2 regions of the Pseudoalteromonas sp. ABV4_021 genome follow, and region 2 is predicted to be linked to the other one. Evidence: riboswitches for the same ligand, from Rfam matches in the RefSeq annotation. Region 2 holds a riboswitch; the other holds the start of a gene.
What was found. Region 2 has a riboswitch for lysine ahead of dapA (4-hydroxy-tetrahydrodipicolinate synthase). Riboswitches for the same ligand answer to the same signal wherever they lie in the genome.

Region 1 (3,419 bases), 1.0 Mb from region 2:
AAAATTACAATAAAGTAAACCAACAAAAATGCACCACCACCGTGGTTTGCCGCTTGTGTTGGGAAGCCCCAAATATTACCTAAGCCAACCGCGGCACCTGCCGCCGCTAATACAAAACCTAAGCGACTTTGAAAGCCATCTCTAATTTGTGCCATATTGAACTCTTATTTTTATTATCTACACCACGACTTACGTAACCAAGCAAGATATACTGCAGCAAATTGTAAAACTGCGCTTGGCTAAAAGACTAATCTATCGGGTATGGAAACGATTAACAACAAAAAACCACCAATTACAGGCATCTCGCCTGAGCGCGCGCATTTTAGCGTGCTAAGCCCTAAGTCACCAATTAATTTAGTTATAGCCAATAGCCAAGCCCTTAATTTCGACCAAATAAACATCACAAGTTTATTATCTGCGCATGAAATTAGCATTTTAGAAAGGCGCAAGTTAGAAAGCGCTAAACGCGAATACTTAGCCTCGCGTTATTTAATTAAGCAATTAGCGCAACAGTTTTTTGCGTATGAAGCAGCTGAACTCACCACCTTTTTTGATGAACACACTGCACGTTTGGTAATTAAATATCAAAACAACACCGTGCCACTGTCACTGGTGATAAGTCATTCCAAAGGCTGGGTTGCGGTGTATTTAGCACATGAGCCAGAGCGTATGGGCATCGACCTTGAGTTTATGTCGCAAAAGCGCCCTTTTTTAAAATTAGCCAACCACTTTTATCATATTGATGAAATTAATGAAATTGAAGCGGCAACCCCTATGTCCGATACTTTTTTTCGTATTTGGACATTAAAAGAGGCCCTTGCTAAAGCTGTTGCCATGCCAATTGCCCAGCTGCTTTCACCTAATGTATATCACGGTTATGCAAAACATAATTTAGCAGCCTATAGCTGCCAAATTAATGGGTTTGATTTTAGTTTGGCAACGCCAATCACTGTTAAACAGCCACCAGCGCTTGTTGAAGTTTCCCTTAAACCCGATTTAACAGGCTTCCAGCAAACGGCTGTGAATCGCTTGCACCACATTATCTGATTCACTTTGCTCAACTAAGAAACACAGATTGTGCTTACTTGCGCCATGGCAAATTAAACGAATATTAAAATCACTGAGTACACCCATTAAGTTAATTTCACCGTGGCGTAATTGAATTTCAGAGCCGATTAATGCCACCAAGGTTAAATTATTCTCAACCGTTACATGACAAAACTCGCTTAACTCATCAAGACAAGCTTGTTCCAACTCCGGACGCGATGCATTTGGCGCGTTATCTAACGTTAACGCGACACTAATTTCAGATGTAGTAACTAAATCTACTGAAATATTGTATTTCGCTAAAATAGTGAAAACACGTGCTAAGAAGCCGCTCGCAAGTAGCATTTCAGGGCTTTTAACCGTTAATAGTATTTGATTTTTACGCTGGGTTACCGCGCGAATGCCCGCTTGTTCTGATTTTTCTTTCTCAATCCAAGTACCACCTTGCTCTGGCGCTTTGCTCGAACCAACAAACACACTAATGCCACTGCGACTTGCTGGTAAAATAGTGGCTGGATGTAATACTTTAGCGCCAAAGGTTGCCATTTCTGCCGCCTCATCAAAGCTCAGTTTGGCAATCGGCGCCGCTTTTACACATAAACGAGGGTCTGTACTAAAAATGCCCACTACGTCTGTCCAAATGTAAACCGCTTTTGCATCAACCGCTTCAGCCAATAATGCTGCACTGTAATCAGAGCCACCACGGCCAAGCGTTGTCGTATCACCTTGGCTATTGGCACCAATAAAACCTTGGGTAACTACAATGTTTTCGCTTAATAACGGCAATAAATTTGCTTGTGCTAATTCACGAGTGCGTTCAACATTCGGTTCTGCTTTACCAAAATGTGAATTGGTCGCTAGCACTTCACGTACGTCAAAGCGCAGCGATTGTGCGCCTAAGCTGCGTAAAACCTGGGTAAATAAATACGATGATAAACGTTCACCAAAACTTAATAGCTCGTCGCTTGCTTTGTCATCAAATTCGTTTTGTAATGCAAAGGTTTTAAACGCTTCAAGTGTTGCTAAAAAACCTTCGGTAATGTCGTCATCTAATGTGAGTTTTTCAGTAATTTTGTGCTGAATAGCTACCACGGCGTCAATATGTTCTTGGCGCGCAGCCTCTGTTAAATCGTCATTTGCAAGGCTTACTAAATGATTGGTAACACCAGAGCTTGCACTTACGGCAACTAAACGGGTGCTTGGGTTTGATATAACAATTTCAGCACAGCGCACCATAGCGTCATAGTCTGCGACACTGGTACCACCAAATTTTGCTACATTAATACTCGAATTAGACACGGTCTCTCCTTTAAATCTTAATAAGGAGAACTTGGCAAGGAACGTGATTGATTACATCAGGATAGTCTCTGCCAGAAGCTCTCCACCTGGTACAGGTGACAGTCCCGAAGATTCAACTTCTAGAACCGAAGCAAGCTGGCCACAAATCCAGATCACTCCTCGGCAGTTAACCCCCTGATAGACCGTCGTCGGGAATGCGCCCTCGAATCTACTACCTGGTTAATGCACCTCTTCTGTGTTTGAATACTTACTAAGCACACAAACAAAAGCCTTCTAAAAAGAAGGCTTTTGAAATTTACCGTTTAGCCGTCTAGCTGTCAATCACTAATTAAGAAATAAACAACCAACTAAATACGATGATGAATAACCAATGGTGTAGGCAATCATCAAATACATAAACATGCGTAGGTAACTTACAAAGGTAAGCTCCTTAATTTTGCTCATCGCAATAATACCCGCAGCTGAACCGATAATCAGCATTGAACCGCCTACACCGGTTGCATAGGTAAAGGTTAACCACTGACGTGTATCCATTACGATATCTGCTTTTAGTAGTGCTGCAGTAAGCGGTACGTTATCAACAGCCGCTGACAAAATACCCATAAAGTAGTTTGCATATTCAGGTGCAAGCACTTCATAAAGGTGGGTAAATTGATTCAACACACCAATCTCTTTCATCGCGCCAACAAGCAGTAATACCCCTACGAAGAATAATAAAGTGTCGTACTCAATTTCGCGCACGTAATCGATAATCTTTTTATTCACGTCTTTTTTACGCATTAAGAATTGCGCAACTAAGAACATTAGCGATAAACCAAATAAGAAGGTTAATAATGGCGGAATGTGATACCACACACTAAACATCAGCGTCGCTACGATGGTTGAAACAAAGATACAGGCAATGGTGATATCGGTTTTTTCAATACGGCGTAGCTCTACTTTTTCAAACGTAATAGTGCCTTTCATTCCCATACTTAGCATTGCCGCTAAAATAAATACCGATAACGCAGCAGGCGCCACAAGCAACAATAAGTTAGCAATGGTGACTTTATCTGCAAGGAAAATCATTAAAG
Region 2 (3,419 bases):
CTGCAAGTAATTGACGTTGTGGTGTACTCAAAAAGCTCATTAACGTAAAGCCTCTTCCAGTTCTAATGATGCATCGCTTTGTTCATCACGATATTTAACGATAAGGGCACATGACATGCTTAAGCCTTGCTCACGACCCCATTCACTTGATGAAGGGCGTGAGCCAGGAATAACAATCGCATTTTCTGGAATTGGTTCGCCTTTTTCTAATACGCGCTCATTTACACAGTCATAAACAGGAATAGTCGCAGAAAGACGCACGCCCGGTGCAAGTACCGCACCTTTTTTAACGACCACACCTTCAACGATGACACAACCTGCGCCGATAAATGCATCATCTTCAATTACTACAGGGCTTGCGCCAACAGGCTCCAATACACCGCCAATTTGCACTGCAGCACTTAAATGTACGTTTTTACCAACTTGAGCACATGAGCCTACTAATGCATGGCTATCAACCATAGTGCCGGTGTCGATGTAGGCACCAATATTCACATAGGCTGGTGGCATAATTACTGTGCCGCTTGCAACATAGGCACCTGGGCGAATACTCGTACCGCCTGGCACCATACGTACACCTTCTTGTGCAGAAAAACCGCGTACAGCAAGGTTATCTTTATCTACAAAACCACCTGGAAATTCAGTATTAGTACCATTTTTGAAAACATCTAAAATGCCTTTTTTAACTTCAACGTTCGCGTGCCAATTACCATTTTCATCTTGGTTTGCTGCGCGTAAGGTGCCGTTTTCTAGGTTTTTTAATAGTTCTTGCCAGTTCATAGTACTTCTCTCTTAATTCCAAGATAAAATTGTTTGATTAGCAGCGAGAATTGCTGCAGGTGATTCCAGCTCATGATGGGTAAGCGGTGGACGTAAATTTGGGGTGTTGAGCTTGCCTTGCTGGTGCATTAGCACTTTTACCGGCACAGGGTTAGCTACTTCAAATAAGCTATTTACCGCGTCGCTCCAAGTAGTAAACAGGTTTGGTGTGCCTAAAAGTGATCTGCGAACAAACTCTGCGGTTTGTTTAGGCCATGCGTTGGCAGCAACCGACACTAAACCTTTTGCGCCAGCTTGGGCAAAATATGGCATTAAGGCATCATCGCCACTGTAAATAGCCACATTAGGATTGCTGCCTCTAAATACTTCAAATTTACTAATGTCACCACTGGCTTCTTTTAAAGCCCATAAGTTGGTGTGATGACTTAGTGCTGATAACAGTTCAGGAGCAAGTGCCACGGCGCTGCGTCCTGGCACGTTATACAACATGCAAGGAAGTTCTGTGGCACTGAGTAATGTACCAAACCACTGAATTTGGCCTTTAATGCCGGGTTTGGCGTAAAGTGGTGAACCTAGTAATAGTGCGTCAATCGGTTGTTGGTTACAGAATTCTAACCACTCAAGTTGTTGCGGTAAGTTGACCCCGCCTACAGCAACCATCAAAGGTACAGTCGGTGATAAATCACAGACAAAACGCACGATTTGCTGCTGCTCAGCGATGGTTAATGCTAAACCTTCACCTGTGCTGCCGAGTAATAAAATGCCATTGTTGGCATCTTGTTGATCTGCTACCAATTGCGCAAGATTGTCATAGTCAACTTCACCCGTCTCAGTGAAAGGCGTGACTAATGCAGTCCACAGCGGGTACTGCGTTAAATTAAATTGTGATTTCATCTCTAGCGAACTTAATATGTGTTCGAAGAAGGGATAAGAGAAAGGCTTAGTCCAGCTTCGAACAACTAAAAATTCGAAGAGCAATGGACTTAAAAAATAGATAAGGCGAATGGCCTTATTTTTCTAAGACCAGAAGCTCTCCACCAAACATATTTACTTAATACAAGTAATTGGTGACAGTCGCCGGGATTCAGCCCAAGCGCCCGAGATAAGTTATCAGCAAAAAAGCTTATCTCTCGGCGTTAATTCCCCTCATTCAGTGTCTTTGGAGTTTGCTCCCCTCAACTGAATTACCTGAATAACGCACCTCTTCCAGCCCTAAGTTAGCCGCTACTTTAAATAGCCACTAACGTAAAATAGGGTGATTGAGCGGCAATTGAAACATTTTGGACGTCTAAATGTCAATAAAATTTATTTTAGAGCACTGCAATCGCATGATGTTTAATGATATAACTAGCGGCTATTACTGTTGAAATTAAGTAAAAATAGTTAGTTGTGAGAAAGTTAGTATTTCTGTTATGCGTTTTTATAAGCTTGCCATGCTATGCATCGGTGAAAAAAGCCTATGAGGAATCGTTTGCGTCGTCGGTTGTATTAAGTGACTCTGACGTAGTGCGCTTTGGCTTTGGTAACTTTGACCCGGTAAATATTTTAGAGCAGCTCGGAGATGATGCAGGCGATAAAAGTGTTGATTTAAGAACTCAGCTACAAGTGTTTGCACTGCCTTATACCTACACGTTAGACGAAGATTCACGCATAAACATGCACTTTTCTTATATTTCACAGTCGCAAGACATATTGCTGGATGATGTGACCATTCCCGATGATAGCCATGATCAAATCTTCACCGCTTATGCCGATTATGAAACAGCGCTGTATCGTTACGATAATTGGTTGTTAGAATGCTCAATTGGTGCGCATGTGATGCATTACGACAATATTCACGACTACAACAGCCCTGAAAGCCGCGCCGCTAAGGCAGAAGTGGAAGGTATTTATTTTAATACAACTGCAAACTCAGTTTTAACCGATATGGGGTTAACTCTCAGTCGTAGAAAAGCCAGTCGTTGGGGACATTGGCTCGTTAAGTCGAGCTATAACCACTTTTTTGGTAAAGGATTTGGTGGTGATGATGCAACGCGTGATTCAACCCCATCAGGTTGGTATTTTGCGAATAGTGTTAGGGCAACAATAAAACTCGACCAAAAGTTAAAACATACCGAGTCAATTTATCTTAAATTTCAGCGTGTTGATTTGGGTGGAGACGCACGTAGCGCCTTTAGCACAGGTCATTATTACGAGTACGGTGGCGGCTTATTAATTGACACTCGGCCGTGGACATCTTGGTTTGATAATATCGGCATTGGCTTGCATTACAACGAGGGTAGTGTACTTAGTGGCGGCAGTATTGTAATCTACTTCAACGAAGAGTAACTCCAACTCACTGTAATCGTTATCATTCTAGTGAGCTTAACGCCATGCTAACTAGGCCTAAATTTATCGATGCAATGTAACTCTATGAGACAAATACCGTCTTATTAGCACTTCATTTATACAGCTCGATATTTGAAAATAGACGCAAAGAGTTGGTTAACGCCATAAATATAAAAGGACTTAGATAATGATTCTATTACCGCTTATAACGTTGTCTGCGAGTGCCTTGAGCGCAGCTGATACATCTGATTTAGCAAACAAAACTGAACAACTTCACTTAAATACCATTGTCAATGCTGAGGCAATTGAAC

Region 1: another riboswitch for lysine. It lies ahead of lysC (lysine-sensitive aspartokinase 3); the one in region 2 lies ahead of dapA (4-hydroxy-tetrahydrodipicolinate synthase).

Annotation. Positions count from the first base shown of each region.
Region 1 covers NZ_JBSWVB010000001.1:1,733,540-1,736,958, forward strand. Annotated here, with positions in the region: gene ACXAFE_RS08180 (sodium-dependent transporter) at 1-155, opposite strand, end outside; gene ACXAFE_RS08185 (4'-phosphopantetheinyl transferase family protein) at 262-1,047, shown strand; gene lysC (lysine-sensitive aspartokinase 3) at 997-2,283, opposite strand; lysine riboswitch at 2,414-2,587, opposite strand; gene nhaD (sodium:proton antiporter NhaD) at 2,671-3,419, opposite strand, start outside.
Region 2 covers NZ_JBSWVB010000001.1:2,748,135-2,751,553, reverse strand. Annotated here, with positions in the region: gene ACXAFE_RS12740 (PLP-dependent decarboxylase) at 1-40, opposite strand, end outside; gene ACXAFE_RS12735 (2,3,4,5-tetrahydropyridine-2,6-dicarboxylate N-succinyltransferase) at 40-780, opposite strand; gene dapA (4-hydroxy-tetrahydrodipicolinate synthase) at 793-1,674, opposite strand; lysine riboswitch at 1,800-1,994, opposite strand; gene ACXAFE_RS12725 (Solitary outer membrane autotransporter beta-barrel domain) at 2,227-3,108, shown strand; gene ACXAFE_RS12720 (energy transducer TonB) at 3,296-3,419, shown strand, end outside.